Regions from separate parts of the Paenibacillus sp. FSL P4-0081 genome, predicted to be linked through region 3. Evidence: predicted binding sites of a transcription regulator. Region 3 holds the regulator's gene; each other region holds the start of a gene.
The links. The regulator Rex, encoded in region 3, represses fermentation and respiration genes when NADH is low (regulators of the CRP and FNR family bind a similar motif). The targets are predictions, from matches to a motif close to TTGTGAAATATTTCACAA.

Region 1 (5,475 bases), 3.0 Mb from region 3:
GGAGCCTTGCTGCATCCGGCAGGAGCAGCAGCAAGGACACGCAGGAAAGGGATGCTCCGCAAGCCTGATGGCTGCGGAGCATCCCTTTTTATAATAAAGCTGACAATATGGAATAATAGCTTATTGTGCTTTTACAAATTCAGCAGATTTGATCCCTGCCTGCCGTCCAAAGATAATAATCTCGGCTACAGAATTCCCGCCGATCCGGTTCTGGCCGTGTAATCCGCCGACTACCTCACCTGCTGCAAAAAGTCCTGTGATCGCTTTGCCGTCTTTGTTCAAGACCTCTGTATTGGTGTTAATCACCACACCGCCCATGGTGTAGTGAATTCCCGGGCCGATTTGGATCGCGTAATACGGTGCGCCGGACAGATCATTATCCATGCCTGTTGTTCTGCCGAATTCCGCATCCGACTTATTCTTCACTGCGCTGTTCCAGGTATCTACGGTCTTCTTCAGCTGATCTGCCGGAACGTTCATTTGTTCTGCCAGCAATTCGATGGTATCCGCTGTTTTGACTACACCCATCTTGATGTACTGGTCCACCGCTTTGACGCGGGATTTCACGCCGGAATCAAACACCAGATACGCTGATTTCTCCGGAAGTGTATTGATGGAAGCTGTCACTTTATCACGAGTATCCATTTCGTTGCCGAAACGTTTGCCCTCGCTGGACACCAGAATTGCACCTTCGCCCCGGACCGCTTCACCGATCAGGTAGGATTTCTCCTGCTGTACAGTCGGGTGTACCTGAATCTGATCCAGATCTACCGTTGTGCCGCCAGCCTGTTCAATCATCCGGATGCCGTCGCCTGTGCTGCCGATCTGGTTCGTGGTCACATAACCCTCGAGGTCAGGTCTGACTTCGGTAATCATCTCCATATTAGCGCCGAATCCGCCGGTTGTTACGATCACTGCTGATCCGGTAATTGTTTTCTCATCGGCCTGGTTGAACAGCACCTTGACGCCGTTCACCTTGCCATCCTGTACTGTAAGTTCCTTCACATCCGCATTAACGAACAAGGGAATCCCTTGCTCTTGTACATTTCTTACGAGTCCGGCAACCAGATATTGTCCGACTGCTGAGCCGTCTTCCGGACGGTGGGTGCGCTTCTCTTTCATTCCGCCGGTAATCGTAATATTGTTCAAACGGATTCCGATCGAATCCAGCCAGTCAATGGCACTTGCGGAATTGTCCACGAAAAAGCGGAGCAACTCCTTGTTGTTCGTATCATGGCCGCCTGCCAGTGTCTCTTCATAGAACAGATCATTGGTATCCTCGATGCCCTGCTCCTTCTGGAACTTCGTCTGCGAAGCGTTCATACCCGAGGAGGATTTGGTGGTGTTACCGCCGGCAACCGGCATTTTCTCCAAAATAACCGGGTTCATGCCGTTAGCCTTGGCTTCCAGCGCCGCCGACATTCCGGCACCGCCTGCGCCGACAATGATGATATCATATTTATCTTTTAACTGATCGTACGGTGTATAGCTCGCTTCGGATGCTCCCGATACGGCTTCGGCTGTCTCTTTAGGTGCAGTGGTTGCTGCAGGCTCTGTGGTTGCGCTGTTCTTACCCTTGCTCTCATTCACACTGCCGTTAGCATTGTTGTTACCGCAGCCTGCGATAACCAGCATAACGGAAAGAACGAGTATAAGAGTCGCTGCATATCTCTTTTTCATAGTAACGCTTGCCCCCTTGTGCATATTTTCACAATTATCATATCCGCAAAAGGGCTGTCCTTGGAAGCTTACGTAATTAAAGAAATCATTAAGTAACTAAAGTAAGTGAATTTGCGTGCGGATGTTTATAGTTTTATAATTGGGACTTACACAATCGTATGACTAGGAGGAACTGAACCATGGACAAAAGCAAAAAATATATGCTTGCCGGCGCCATCCTGACCGCAGCTGGTGTTTCTCTAATGACCTATACAGCAAACCGTTACACTTCCTTCAAAAAAGTGGTGGCCAGAACCATCCGGCTGGAGGATATCGCCTCCCTTGAAATTACCCGTCTGTCCTCTGTTCCCGGTGAACAGAAGGATATTGTGGTTACGGAGCCGGAGGCCATCAAACAAATATGTGATGATTTCGCCGACGTCCGGTTAATGAAATCAGCGCGGAATGTAAGCACAGACAACAAATACAGCTATTATATTACCATCGTACAGGCTGACCGGAAGCAGCGGTTTGATATCATTCTCAAGGGCAGGCAGCATATGATTATTTACGATAATGATATGAACAATCCGCATTTAAAAGCTTATAAAATTATGGGTTCCTTCCATCCGCAGGCATTGAATCTGGCTTTTGCTTAAAACCGCAAGGCGTAGCGTAAATCATCCCCGGAAGCATAGAAGACATTACCTATGAAGTCATGGCCGGAGGAGTCCGGACATGACTTCATAGTATTTTAGGGCCGCTTTAAGCCAGATAGCCAATCTCCGCTTCATCTCTGGAAGGCGCTTCGCCGGCAAGCTGCTTCAGCAGCTTCTTCATCATGACCGAAGCCTTCACCTTGGTATGGAGACACGGTGAAAGCTTCATCTCATAGTCCCCCTGCTTAATAGCCTCCTTCAATTCCTCAACTGTAGAGCAGGATACATGTAGCCGGTTCATTACGCTGCCATACTGCAGGCATTGATGACTGTCACTGCCGGCAACCACAGGAACGCCAAGCTTCTCTGCAAATGGCGTAATCAGGTTCTTGTAGGCTTCAGCCCCCTGCACGTAAATGTCTTTAGCATTGAAATCAAACGCATCCAGCCGCTTAAGCAGCTGAGGGTCCAATTGATGAAGTGGAGTAGAGGTGCGGAACGGATGGGCCCCTATTTTCCACAGATTGAATTCATCCGCCAGATCCAGCAGTCTCAAGAAAGGAATAAAGCTACCCTGAGCAGTGTAATCTTCCAGCAAAGAACGGACAGCAAGAACATTCTCCTTAAGCCCGATCAGCAAGATGTGGCCTGTCTCGGCAATATCCACTTCCATTCCCGGAAACAGCTTCAGCCCGTCCACATCATAGTAATGTCCGTTATACGGATACATCTGATCCAGTGCCTCGTACATTGCGAAGAAATTAGAAGTATTAAAATGCTCTGTCAAAGCGGCTGCCTGCAGTCCGTTCACTTTAGCTTCCGACATCATTTCTGCGAAATACGCCGGGGAAAATGCTGATTTCTTGGACAATTTGCCGTGTGTGTGCAGATCAATATTCATATAGGTTAGGCTCCTTTTAAGTTTGCAGATTAGGTTAATACACCAGCTCAGGGTACAGGGTTCCAAACCAGAACAGCAGTATAATGTAAATCGTTGAACCGGATAAAAAAGCCCAGTCCGGCCTCTTCATCCGCAAATAGGACAGCTTGATCTTCTTCACCTTCGGATTGCTGAGACCGTAGCTGAATCCGCGTGTCTCCAGTGCTTCAATCGTGGTTCGCGACCGTTTGGCTGTATTGAGCATGAGCGGGTAGAAGACCAGCACCACAATCCGCAAGTAATACGCAGCTGTTCTCCAGTAGAACACCCCGTGACGATGCGGTCTTTGCCCCCTGAGTCTGAAGGACAACAATATCTGGTGGAATTCTTCCAGCAAAGTAGGCAGAATACGATAACCGTAAGATAAACTAAATGCAAAGGCATCAGGTATGCCTAAGGATAAAAGTCCGTCACTAAGCCGTTCGGGATCCAGACTGGAGAATACAGTGATGCTCGCCAGTGAAATGACAGAAAGCTTCAGCGTCAGCGTTAACATTGGCAGCAGGGATTCACTCCCCCCTCCGAAAAAAAGCGTCAGCACGAACATCCAGCCGATCTGGCCGGTCAGGCCAAGGCACAGGATACAGATGATTAGCGGACTAACCCGTGACAGGACAGTTGTTATGACCATGAACACGAACATTCCTAATAAGATTGTCCGGTTATGCACAAACCAGGGCACGATGGCAAAAAACAAATACCATAACAGCAGTGTCCGGGGGTCAAGCCTGCCCAGAAAGGTAGCGCTGTTGTTATACGCGGTCCCCAGTAATTCCAGCTTGATCTGTTCTACAGAGATCCGGTCCAGCGCTTTTTTAACAGCCTCCATAGATTCCGGCCACCTCCTTCTGTAGCTCCACTTGGCTCACAAACTCGTCCAGGCTGCAGCAAATGCGCGGCAGGCCGAGTATGCGGCTTAGCTTCATTAATTGTGTCTCTGCCAATCCGGCACGCCTCAAGAGCATTCCGTCAGCAAATATTTCATCCTTCGTTCCGTCAGCAATGATCTGTCCCTGATGCATAACAATAATTCTACTGGCCCATTCAGACACAAGCTGCATATCATGAGTGGCGATTACCACCGTCTCCACATGGCTCCGCAATGTCTCAAGAACGCTAACCATTTCCTGCTTGGTCGAAATATCCAGATTCGCGGTGGGCTCGTCAAGCAGCATAACTGCAGGGCGGACAGCGGCACCGATTGCCAGGGATACCCGCCGCTGCTGGCCGCCGCTCAGCAGACGGGCATCCCGCTCAGCGAGCTCACTAAGCCGGAACGCCTGGAGCATCTCTTCTACTCTCCGGTCTGTATCCGCTAACTTCCGGGCCTTCAGATAATAGGAGATTTCTTTACGTACAGAATCCTCGATAAACATATCCTCCGGATTCTGAAATACATAAGCAACCGTACCGGACAGGCGCTCGGGCGGCACACCATTGACTTCTATGCCTTTCACATTAACCGTTCCTGAGGAGGGTCTGGCAATACCTGAAATCAGTTTCATTAAGGATGATTTCCCTGCACCGTTGTTACCGATAAGGGCAACCGATTCCCCGTGTTTGAGCTCCAGCTTTACCCCGTTCAGAACAGGATGAAGTGTCTTGTGAATCGTGCGGTACGACAGGTGAACATCCTTCATTTTAACGATAGAATCCACATCTCCTACGCCTGTGGGGATCTGCCCGCAGACTGGATAGGCGGACCCGGCCTGCCCAGCCGGCCCTTTACGGCGGATCATCCGGTCAAGCCCCTCTTCAGGGGTCAAAGGGAACTGTCCTGCATTCCGGTCATTCTCCTCCAGCATCCAGACAGCTCTGGTCACATCCGGCGGATAAATGCCAAGTTCCAGCAATTCTTGTACAGAGGACAAAGCATCACGTACCGGCTTCTGCCAGCGTATGGATCCTTTATCCATTAGGATAACGTTCCTGCAGTATTCTGCTATAAATTCGGCATGGTGCTCAATGACTACGATGGTCTTCCCGTGCAGCTCATTCAATTGCCGCAGGATATCATAGATATGACGTGCATGCTGCGGATCAAGCTGGGCTACCGGCTCATCTATGACCAGTATTTCCGGATCCATTGCCAGTGCTCCCGCAAGAGCCAGCAAGTGCTTTTGCCCACCGCTAAGCTGCCAGATAAATTCATTTCTCAGTTCGCTAAGTCCGGTCAACGCCAGCGCCCGTTCTCCCCGTTCCTTGTAGTCCGCAAAA
Region 2 (5,475 bases), 2.7 Mb from region 3:
CCAGATAGAATACGGCGCTTGCTGTCATCTGCGCAGTAGAAGTCCCTGCGAACCAGCGTTTGATCAGACTGACCAGCGGCTGCGCGGCAAAGATAAGTACGCCGTTCAGCGTCCAGAGGAAGCCGTATAACTGCTTCGACCAGCCTTCTGAAATAATAAACGGCGATACTCCGGTATTCCAGATCGAATTGCCGATCAGCAGAAACATCGAACCAATAGCCATGTACAGATAAATCCGCGTATGCCCCAGCAGCTTCCAGCCTGACGCTTCGCCCTGCGGGTGTTTCTTCTGTATTGTCTCATGGGATGGCGACGGTGCTGTCCCCACCCTGCGCAGATAGACAAAGAAGAATCCGGCAAACACTGCCGAAGTCACACCGTTCAGCACAAAGCTCAGCATATAATTGCCCAGGAATCCGCTCAGTGCGGTTCCCAGTGCTACCCCGATATTGTTCGAGACATAGATGATATTGAACAGCTCTCCGCGCTGCTCCGCGAACCGGAAGCCGATAAAAGCCTGGATAGCCGGTAGAGACAGAGAGTTGAACAACCCCATCAGGCCCATAACTATAATGAATATACTCCAGCTGCCGCTTGCCCAAGGAAGAGCAAACAGGGTCAGCGCGTTCATAGCCAGTGCTCCGACAATCAGGCGGTTTACCCCTACCTTGTGATACAAAGATCCGCCCAGCAATTGCCCGGCAATCCCCCCGAGGGATTGAACCAGCAGAACAATTCCCGCATCTTTCATACTGCGTCCCAGCTCATCAAATACATACATCGTAACCAGCGGCCACATCAGCGCACTGCCGGTTGCATTAATGAGACTGGCAATCAAGAACACTTTGACTTCCTTCGGATAGGCCTGCAAAAATCTCATAACTTGTCTTTCATCCCCTGTAACATAGGTGTCATTAATCCATCCAGTATCATCTGAAAACAGGATGACGGGCAAGTTCTCGCGTTAACGCTTTATCGCATAGCATCATTGAATTCACTGCTGCGAAATTCCCAATCACTTCCCGCCTGCCGTGCTATTTATATTCTATAACTGCAGCTTCTGCACGTAAAGAAAATAGGTGGAAATGACCTGATTCGTTCCCCGCAGGCCAGGGTAATAGTGCATATGAAACACTCCCTATTTATTCGCCGTGAATCCGATTTCGTTCCCCCGAGTCGGATATGCACGGCGAATTTTGTTTTGCCCTGAAGTTATTCCAGGCAGAGCCGGGCTAACAAAAAACACTCCCTTTCTCTCTGCGATTCCCAAAAACAGGGTGCCGAGAAGCCAGGAAGTGCTGGGGCCAAACTATTGAACATGCCGGTCATCACCGGCGGATTTTGAATTAAGCGTGTTTCTTCACACCTGCAGCGGAGATTCCTTCAACAGCCGTTACAGCTGCCGGCTCCTTACGCAGGTAAGCCATCCAGTAAGCCGCTGCGACGAAGATCGCGCCGCCCGTAAGATTGCCCAGCCATACCGGGGCAAAGTTGGCGAAATACTGCGCCCACGTGAAATGTCCTTCGAAGATGGCAGCAGGGATAAGGAACATGTTAGCTACAACGTGCTGGAAGCCGATGGCTACAAACGCCATTGTCGGGAACCAGATACCGAGGATTTTGCCGCTGAAATTATCTGCTCCATAGGAGAGCCACACTGCCAGCGCCACGAGCCAGTTACAGCCGATCCCGGAGATAAAGGCCTGCAGGAAGGTCGCATCAATCTTGTGCTCAGCCATACTCACCAGCTTCTCCAGATACACCCCGTCCGATGTAAGGCCAACGACATGACCGAAGAAATAAGCAACGAACAAGGCTCCTGCCAGGTTGCTGAGTGTAATCAGCACCAGGTTCTTAATCACTTCCCAGAACGAAATCTTCTTCGCAATAAAAGCAAGCGGCACCGCCATCATGTTGCCTGTCAGCAGCTCGCCTCCGGCAAGCAGCACCAGTATCAGCCCTACCGGGAATACCGCAGCTCCGATGAAGTTAGCGATGGACCCCCACTCGGCAGGCGCACCGGCAATGACACGAATATCCAGCAAAAATCCGAGCGCGATAAACGCTCCTCCCAGGAAACCAAGAATAAGTACAGTGCTGAGCGGATTGTGCGCTTTCTTGACTCCGTTCTCTACCGTTACTTCGGCGATCCCCTGCGGTTTGTTATAAGCCATGATTCCTATCCCCTTCTAATTACTTAAAATTTGTTCCTTTATGCCATTGTAACGTGATCACAATCACATTAACGTGATAAAAATCACTCTCAGAAAACCTAAGTGAAAGTTTTCACTGACATGTCAAATTTACCATAAAAGGTTAGGCGGCGGAATATTTTTCTCATTCGGACCCGGAATTAATAGTTAAAACCATAAAAAAAAGGAGCCCTTAACGGGCCCCGGCGAAATCAGGCGGGATTAGACGTGTACTGGTTCTTTAACGGCAACTGTCTTGGGCAGTGCCTGAAGTCCTGCAGTGTTCAGGAAGTTCCAAGGCTTGTTGTAGTGCGGCTGGAAGAAGAAATCAATGAAGGCCAGCTGGTCCACGGTCATTTTATTCTGAATACAAACCGATACGGTATTGATCGACTGCGTCAGATCCATCTTGGACATAATCTGTGCCCCAAGAATGCGGCGGGTCGCACGTTCGAATACGACTTTTACCTGAACCTGCTCGAATGTCGGCATAAACTCCGGACGGTAGTTGTCAATCAGCATAACACTTTCAGCATCCATACCTTCGGCTTTGGCGGCATCCTCGGTAAGTCCGGTTCCGGCAATATTGTCTTCATAAATCTTGATGCCTGATGTTCCCTGCGTACCCATATAAGGAATCGTATTCGAGACCAGATTGCGGGCTACCAGTGTCCCCATGCGTACAGCGTTCGTGGCGAGCGGAATATAGGCATGTTTACCGGTCGGGTTGTAATGAATCGCACAGCTGTCACCAGCGGCATATACATCCGGCAGGCTGGTCTGCATGTAATCGTTGACCATAATCGCACCGTTCGGAAGCATATCGACTTGACCCTTGAGCAGCTCTGTATTCGGACGGAAGCCGATGCAGAGAATGACCAGATCGGTTTCATGCTCTCCCTTGCTTGTAATGACCTTGGTCACTTTGCCGTTTTCTCCGGCGAATGCTGCGACTTTCTCACCAAGCGCAAGCTTGATGCCATGCTCTTCAAGTGATTGTTGAATCGGAGCCGTGAATTCTTCATCGAGATATTTACTCAGAATGCGGTCTTCCCCGTCGATCAGGGTAACTTCCTTGCCGTTCATCTGAAAAGCTTCAACCAGCTCAACGCCGATATATCCGGCTCCGACTACTGTAATTCTTTTCACCTTCTGCGCTTGTTCAATAATGGTGTTGGAGTGATTATAATTCTTCGAGAGCAGAATCCCCTCCAGCTCTATACCTTCCAGCTTAGGCACAATCGGCCATGAGCCTGTTGTCATAATCAGCTTGTCGTACGTATCTTCAAATTCTTCACCTGTAGCGAGGTTGCGGGCCTTCAATGTTTTGCGGGCGGTATCCACATTCGTCACTTCATGGCGCATCTTCGTTTGCACACCCAGTGCTGCAAGCTGTTCCGGGGAAGAATAGAACAATCCCTGCGGGTCCTTGACGACTCCCCCTACGTAAAGCGCAATGCCGCAAGACAAGAACGATATGTTATCGTTGCGCTCGTAAACCGTAATCTGGGCATCCGGGTACAGCTGTGCGGTATTAACAATTGCGGCGGTTCCGGCGTGTGTACATCCAATGACTGCTACTTTCATGATTTCTTCCTCCTCCAATTTACAAGCCTGTTTCTCTGTAGTTGTGATTAATTTCACTTTATACACTGATTATATTGTGATATTTATCACATTACAAGCACTTTTGTGAATTTTCTCACATTGTTCACAATTTCAATTTTTAATTATCTGCACGAATTTCTTTTCTTCTTGCATTAGTTTTCCCCGCCAGTAGGACATTATGTCTGTCAGCAGCAGGAAGCAGCAGGAAGCAGCGTTAGGGTGTGAAACTGTATAAATTCTAATCTTTGCAGCAAAAAAAGCCCCACTACACCGCAAACCTTCTGCGGAACAAGTGAGGCTCTATCTAATGGATGGCTGCCGCCTGTATGCGGCCAAAAAACCGTTTATTCCAAACCGGAGATCACACCATCTTCATCGACCAGCAGCCCTTCTGCGGCCGGTTTGGCGGGTAGGCCCGGCATTGTGACAATGTTCCCTGTGATGACCACTGCAAATCCTGCGCCAAGGGACAATGTAATGTCCCGTACACCCATGGTGAAGCCTTCCGGTGCTCCAAGCAGCCTCGGCTGATCCGAGAAGGAATATGGCGTTTTGGCCATACAGACCTGAAGCTGGTGCAAGCCCAGCCTGTCAATAACAGCCAGACTGCGTTTGGCTGCCGGGGAGAAGGCCACTTCTGCGCCATGGTAGATTTCGGTGACGATTTTATTGATTTTGGACGGAATGTCCAGGTTGTCTTCATACAGCGGCGCGAACTTTACGGCCTCTTCCCGGTCCAGCAGCTTCTTCAGCTCCTGCGCCAGTTCCTGCCCGCCTGCGCTTCCTTCAGCCCATACCTTGGATACCGCAGCAGGCACACCCAGCCGGCGGCAGGCCTCCAGCACCTCGTTAATCTCCGCCGGGGCATCCCCTTCAAAGTGATTGAGGGCAACGAGTACAGGCACACCGAATTTACCGAGATTCTCAATATGGCGCTCCATATTGGACAATCCGGAGAGCAGCGCTGCCCGGTTGCCGGCATACAGTTCCTCCTTGCGGACACCTCCGTTATATTTCAGTGATTTCACTGTAACCACCAGCACTGCGGCAGAAGGGGTCAGGCCGGCCTGGCGGCATTTGATATCCATGAACTTCTCAGCACCAAGATCTGCGCCAAAGCCCGCTTCAGTCACTACCACGTCTCCGAGCTTCAGGGCGTAGCGGGTTCCGATTACACTGCTGCAGCCGTGGGCAATATTGGCAAAGGGTCCGCCATGCACAATCACGGGCGTGCCTTCAAGCGTCTGCACCAGATTAGGCTTGACCGCTTCCTTGAGCAGTGCAGTCATCGCCTCAACGGCTCCGATGTCCTTCGCGGTTATTGGCTGTCCCAATTGGTCATATCCAACCAGCATCCGGCTCAGCCGTTTCTTCAGATCCGCGAGGTCATTGCAGAGGCACAGCACAGCCATAATCTCAGACGCCGTCGTGATCTGGAAGCCGCTCTCCCGCACCGTCCCGTTGCCGTCGCCAAGACCGGTCACTATATTCCGCAGACTGCGGTCATTCATATCCATCACACGTTTCCATACTATCCGCTGCGGGTCCAGGTTCAAGGCGTTGCCCTGAAAAATATGATTATCGATCATCGCGGAGAGCAGGTTATGCGCGGAGGTCACCGCATGGATATCCCCGGTGAAATGCAGATTAATCTCGTCTGCCGGAACAATCTGCG
Region 3 (5,475 bases):
CAAAATACAGCACACGGCACAAATTCAATGTGTAGTACACTGGAGAATCTATGATTTGCTGAGCAGCATCTCCGATATCACCAAGGATAGAATCGAGGTAGTATTGGCGGTCTACCGGCAGAAACGCTTCGCGGATAGGCTCGCCGTACAGAATAAATCCCCGCTGATAGACTACGGCAAATTGAGCCGCAAGATCCCTGTCCTCAAACCCGCCACACAGATAATGCTCATCATTTCTGTACCGGTCCAGATGAAAGTCCGAGAAGTGAAACTCAAAGGGCGTCGGATGCACAAAGTTCTTCAAATATTTCTTCAATACAATAGTTAGCTCAACCCCGCGCCGGTTCGGCAGACTGTCGTGATAAGCTATCACTTTCTTGGCCAGTTTCCGGCTGACCTCTACAGGCAGCTTGTCGTGTACGACAATCAGCAGATCAATATCACTTTTATCCGGATGAAAACAGCCCATGGCCAGCGAACCGTGCAGATAAATCCCGGACAAATTTGCCCCCAGCTCCTCTTTGAACAACGTTACCGCCTGATCTAAATAGGCTAGAATTTCCAAATTTATGATCCTCCTGAATTTCAATTATGTATGAAGCAGATGCCGGGAATGAATACTTCCGATATGACAATCCGGTATGCATCATCGTATATACTGATTTATGCTATCCAGCTGTCATGCCATCGAAATGGATTCATCTATTCCTCCCCTATTATTAAGCCATAGCTCCAAGTAGGCCACAAGTCCAAGAATAGTTATTGATTGTTCTCTCCCTTGAAGAACCTTTTAAATTACGGCTTATATTAATATAAAAAGCGGGAGAACAGTTCAACTGTCCTCCCGCTCCTTCTGTAGACCATTCTTGCTGCCGCTTACCGGTTGGGCAGGCTGTACCCTTCACCGATGGCACTGCCGTCTGTGAAGCGATAGAAGCTGTAATAGAACCTGCCGTCCTTTTTGTAGAACAGCTGCCAGGCATATTCTCCGTTATACACTCCCGGCAGCAGCCGCTTAATCGTAATACCCGGAAGCTGGGCAGCTATAATATCACGGATTTGCGCCTCAGAAGTCCCTTTGCTGAGCTCCTCCGCATATAAATCGTTGTCGCCTCCGGCTGGCTGGCCTTCCTTGGTAAAACGGACCCAAACCATCAGCTCGGTTCCTGCATCATTTTTTCCGGTAAGCACCCAGTATATCGCATTTTCATCCCAGACGGATTTCTGTGCTTTGGTTACCTCAGTTAAGCCGGCCCGCGCTCTGGCAATCTCTTTGGCTTCACTCCGCTCGTTCCACTGATCCTTCATAATGTAGGCATAAAACTGGCTTAGTCCGAACAGAAGGAGCAGAACCAGGGAAATCCCCAGCGGAAGCCATTTTCTCCTCTTCTTCAACATGCAGCTTCCTTTCCCTTTAAACCTGTATTACCGTTTAAGCAGTCCCTCGAACGTTTCCTGCGCTTTGCGGCGGATAGCTTCTTCATCTAGTGTCAGACATTGTCCGTGCTTCACAACCTGTTTGCCGTTCACCCAGACATTCTCCACATCCTTGGCACTGGCTGAATATACCGCATGGGACAAAAGATCGGTATGCGGCAGCAAGTGCGGCTGATCAATATCAATCGCAATGAAGTCGGCTTTCATCCCTGCTGCAAGCCGGCCTACCTGGTTCAGGAAAATAGACTGTGCACCATATTCGGTCGCCATCAGCAGCGCCTCTGGAGCCGGTACTGCTGTAGGATCACCGCTTACACCTTTGTGGATCAGCGCGGCCAGCCGCATTTCTTCGAACATATCCAGGTTGTTGTTGCTTGCCGCACCGTCCGTACCCAGGGAGACCTTAACTCCTGCTCTAAGAAGCTCAGGAACACGGGCTACTCCGCTGGCCAGCTTCAGATTGCTGCCGGGATTGTGGGATACACCAACATTGTGGCGGGCCAGAATCTCAATCTCTTCATCGTTCAGATGAACACCATGGGCGATCAGGGACGGCCGGGTGAACATTCCCAGCTTCTCCAGATGAGCGACCGGACGCAGGCCGTAATCGGCCACATTCTGCTCCACTTCATGACGCGTTTCGGACATATGCGTGTGCATCGGCAGATCAAGATCATGAGCCGCCTGGACAAACTTCATGAAAAACTCCGGAGGACAGGTGTAAGGCGCATGCGGCGAGAGCATTGCAGTAATTCTGCCGTCAGCCTTGCCATGCCAGTTCCGGGCAAAAGCAATCGCCTCCGCGAGCTTATGATTCTGCACCTCTTCCGGACAAAGGCCAATAACACCGCGCATAAGTACAGCACGGATGCCTGACTGCTCGGTAACCTCAGCAACCCGGTCCATATGGTCATACATATCGAGGAAGGTCGTAGTGCCGCCCTTCAGCATCTCAAGAACGGACAAAGAGGTTCCCCAGTACACATCATCACCGGTGAATTTCTCTTCCATCGGCCACATTTTTTCCTGCAGCCAAGCCTGCAGTACCATATCATCGCCGTAGCCGCGCAGCAGTGACATCGCCGCATGGCCGTGGGTGTTGACGAGACCCGGCATGAACAGCAGCCGGCTGCCGTCAATAACCTCGGCATCCTCTTCAATTACAGGCTTATCTTCACCTATGTAAGTAATCAGATCATTTTCGATGGTCATATAACCGCTCAGCACCGGCTTATCGCTGCCAGGCACCAGAAAACGCCCGTTTTTAATAATGGTTTTATTGCTGCTCATCTTCAGCTTCGTCCTTTCCGTCATGCAAATAATAAGCCAGACTCTGCAGATCCGTAGTGAAATCGGCGGCATGAATCCGGATATTGGCCGGAGTCTTCAGAATTACAGGCGCAAAATTCAGGATCGCCTCAATGCCCGAATCCACCAGAATGTCAGCAACGTTCTGTGCTTCACTGTCCGGAACGGTAATAATCCCGATGCGGATGCCCTGTGCACGGATGGTATCCCCCAGCTCACTCATCGGCTGAACAGTCAACGAGTTGATCTGCTGGCCTACCTTAGGCTCATAAGCATCAAATACAGCTGTAATCTTCATCGTATCCTTCAAGTAAGCATTGTAATTCGACAAGGCGTGGCCAAGATTACCTGCACCTACCAGAGCTACATTAATCTGCTGGTCCAGCTTGAGAATATGCCTGATCTTCTCAATCAGATAAGAGACATCATAACCAATGCCTTTTCTGCCGAAATCACCAAAATAAGCCAGGTCCTTGCGGATCTGGGCGGGGTTGAGATCAAGCTTCTGTCCCAGCTCCTGAGAAGAAACTGTTGAGATTTCACGTTTTTGGAGATCGTTCAGGAAACGCAGGTACACTGGGAGTCTGCGAACGACGGCCTCCGATATTTTATCCGATTTCATGTTTTCTCCTCCTAAAAGTTTTGATAGCATATGCTGCTTGATTCAACTTCGCAAAACTCGCTTCGTAAGCATTCACTTAGGTTTTATAGCATATGCTGCTTGATAAGCCGGTTATAGGAACCGTGCTCCGGGTACTACTGCCCGTTTGGGCAGCAGCAGTGGAGCACGGGACTTCAGAACAATAATTACTTATACATAATATCAACCGGAGACGGATTATTAAACCCCGCCTTCTTCAAGCCATTCTGCAATCCGCGGAACGATCTGATCCGTCAGCATATGCTCCATCTTGGGACCGGGCAGCGAATACAGGAAATACTTCCCATAATAAGATTCGATTACCCTGGTATCATATACAATAACGATTCCGCGGTCCTGCGCGGTGCGGACCAGCCGCCCGAAGCCTTGCTTGAAGCGGATTACAGCCTGCGGGACGGACAGCTTCATGAACGGATTCTTCTTCTGTGCCTGGAGCAGCTCCGACTTCGCTTCAGCCAGCGGATGATTAGGCGGCTGGAACGGAAGTCTGACAATGGCCAGACAGGTCAAAGCTTCACCGGGAATGTCTACACCTTCCCAGAAGCTGCTCGTACCCAGCAAGACTGACGCTGTACTGTCCTGGAACCGCCGGATCAGCTTGCTCCGGCTGCCGCCTTCTACGCCTTGTCCAAGCACCGCGATATCCTGCGAAGCCAGGGCCTCCTTCAGCGGATCATAGACCTGGCGCAGCATCTTGTAGGAGGTGAAGAGCACCAGCATCCGCCCGCGGGTAGCCACGGCAGTTTCTGCCAGAGAATGGACCAGTGTATCCACAAAGCGGGCATCCCCTATGCTTCCCTTGACACTCGGGAAATCACGGGGAATGACAAGCAGTGCCTGCTCACGGTATTTGAACGGCGACGGAAGCAGGGCTGTCATCAGACGGCCCTGCTCTGCAGCCTCACCAAGACCGAGATTATCTATCATGAACTGGAATGACTTATCCACAGACAAGGTGGCCGAGGTCAGGATGATACTCTTCTTCTTGTCGAAGAACAGCTCCCTGAGCTGGGTGCTCACATCCACCGGAACGGCATACATCTGCAGCGATTTGCCGCGGTAATTGCCGCTCCCCTCCAGCCAGTAGACGATATTCTCGTCATTCAGTCCCATAAAGAAACGGATCTGCTCCCGGATGGAGGCCAGGTCCTTGAACAACCCGCCGATATCCGTCACAAGACTGTCCGAAGAGGACTGGCTGTCCGTATCACGCATCTCACTGAGCATTTTATCACCCTTGCGGATGATATCACTCAAGCTGAGATGGAGTGTATTCTCCAGAGCAGCCAGCTCCTCCCACTCTTTGGGCTTCTTGCCCGGCTGCAGGCGTGCGACAAGCTGGCCGGCTTCACCGGCTCCGGCATCGCTGCGTTCAGGCAGCAGGCCGAAGAGCTTGTCGCTAAGTGTATCCCAGGACTCCTTGACGGTAAGCAGATCCGGATAGATCCGGTCGATAACACCGCTCCATTCCGAAGCCTGCTCACTGCCGGACGACTGCAGGGTCTGGCGCAGGGCAGGCAGCTGTCCGCTCCGGCTGTCCTTGTACAGACGGGTGAGCGTATGCGCCACGGTGAAATATTTCATCTGCATTCCGAGATGTTTGCCGGCAATGTCCTCCAGATGATGCGCCTCATCAATGATGAGATGCTCGTAAGCCGGAAGCAGCTGATGCCCGGCCTTAACATCTGCGAATAACTTGGAGTGGTTAGTCACCACCACATCGGAAATCCCGGCTTCATGCTTGGCCCGGTGATAATAACATTTCCTGAACCAAGGGCATGAGCGTCCCAGACAAGAGTCGGTATCACTGGCTACGGTCTCCCAGAAATCACCGCCGCGCCCGCTTAAGTTCAGCTCTTCATCATCGCCGGTCTCCGTCTGGGTCAGCCAGACCATCATCTGCGCGGCCGTAAGCGCTTCTTCCCTGGGACTTGTGAAGTCCCTTTTATTAATTCTATGTTCAAACTTACGGAGACACAAATAGTGTCCTCTCCCCTTAAAGATCGCTGCCTTGAACGGAAAGGGCACAACACTCGTCAAAAGAGGGATGTCGCGCTCACGCAGCTGAT

Region 1: P40081_RS09690 (flavocytochrome c) is a predicted target of Rex. The motif match lies at 1,697-1,714, and genes of this name have one in related genera.
Region 2: P40081_RS33940 (formate/nitrite transporter family protein) is a predicted target of Rex. The motif match lies at 2,275-2,292, and genes of this name have one in related genera.

Annotation. Positions count from the first base shown of each region.
Region 1 is NZ_CP009280.1:2,286,308-2,291,782, reverse strand. Features, by position in the region: gene P40081_RS09690 (flavocytochrome c) at 121-1,680, opposite strand; gene P40081_RS09685 (hypothetical protein) at 1,860-2,318, shown strand; gene P40081_RS09680 (PHP domain-containing protein) at 2,425-3,219, opposite strand; gene P40081_RS09675 (energy-coupling factor transporter transmembrane component T family protein) at 3,254-4,087, opposite strand; gene P40081_RS09670 (ABC transporter ATP-binding protein) at 4,074-5,475, opposite strand, start outside.
Region 2 is NZ_CP009280.1:7,950,829-7,956,303, forward strand. Features, by position in the region: gene P40081_RS33935 (MFS transporter) at 1-880, opposite strand, end outside; gene P40081_RS33940 (formate/nitrite transporter family protein) at 1,347-2,174, opposite strand; gene P40081_RS33945 (FAD-dependent oxidoreductase) at 2,415-3,779, opposite strand; gene P40081_RS33950 (formate--tetrahydrofolate ligase) at 4,145-5,475, opposite strand, start outside.
Region 3 is NZ_CP009280.1:5,251,940-5,257,414, forward strand. Features, by position in the region: gene P40081_RS22520 (aminoglycoside adenylyltransferase domain-containing protein) at 1-565, opposite strand, end outside; gene P40081_RS22525 (cell wall elongation regulator TseB-like domain-containing protein) at 877-1,398, opposite strand; gene P40081_RS22530 (amidohydrolase) at 1,426-2,727, opposite strand; gene P40081_RS22535 (redox-sensing transcriptional repressor Rex) at 2,714-3,367, opposite strand; gene dinG (ATP-dependent DNA helicase DinG) at 3,587-5,475, opposite strand, start outside.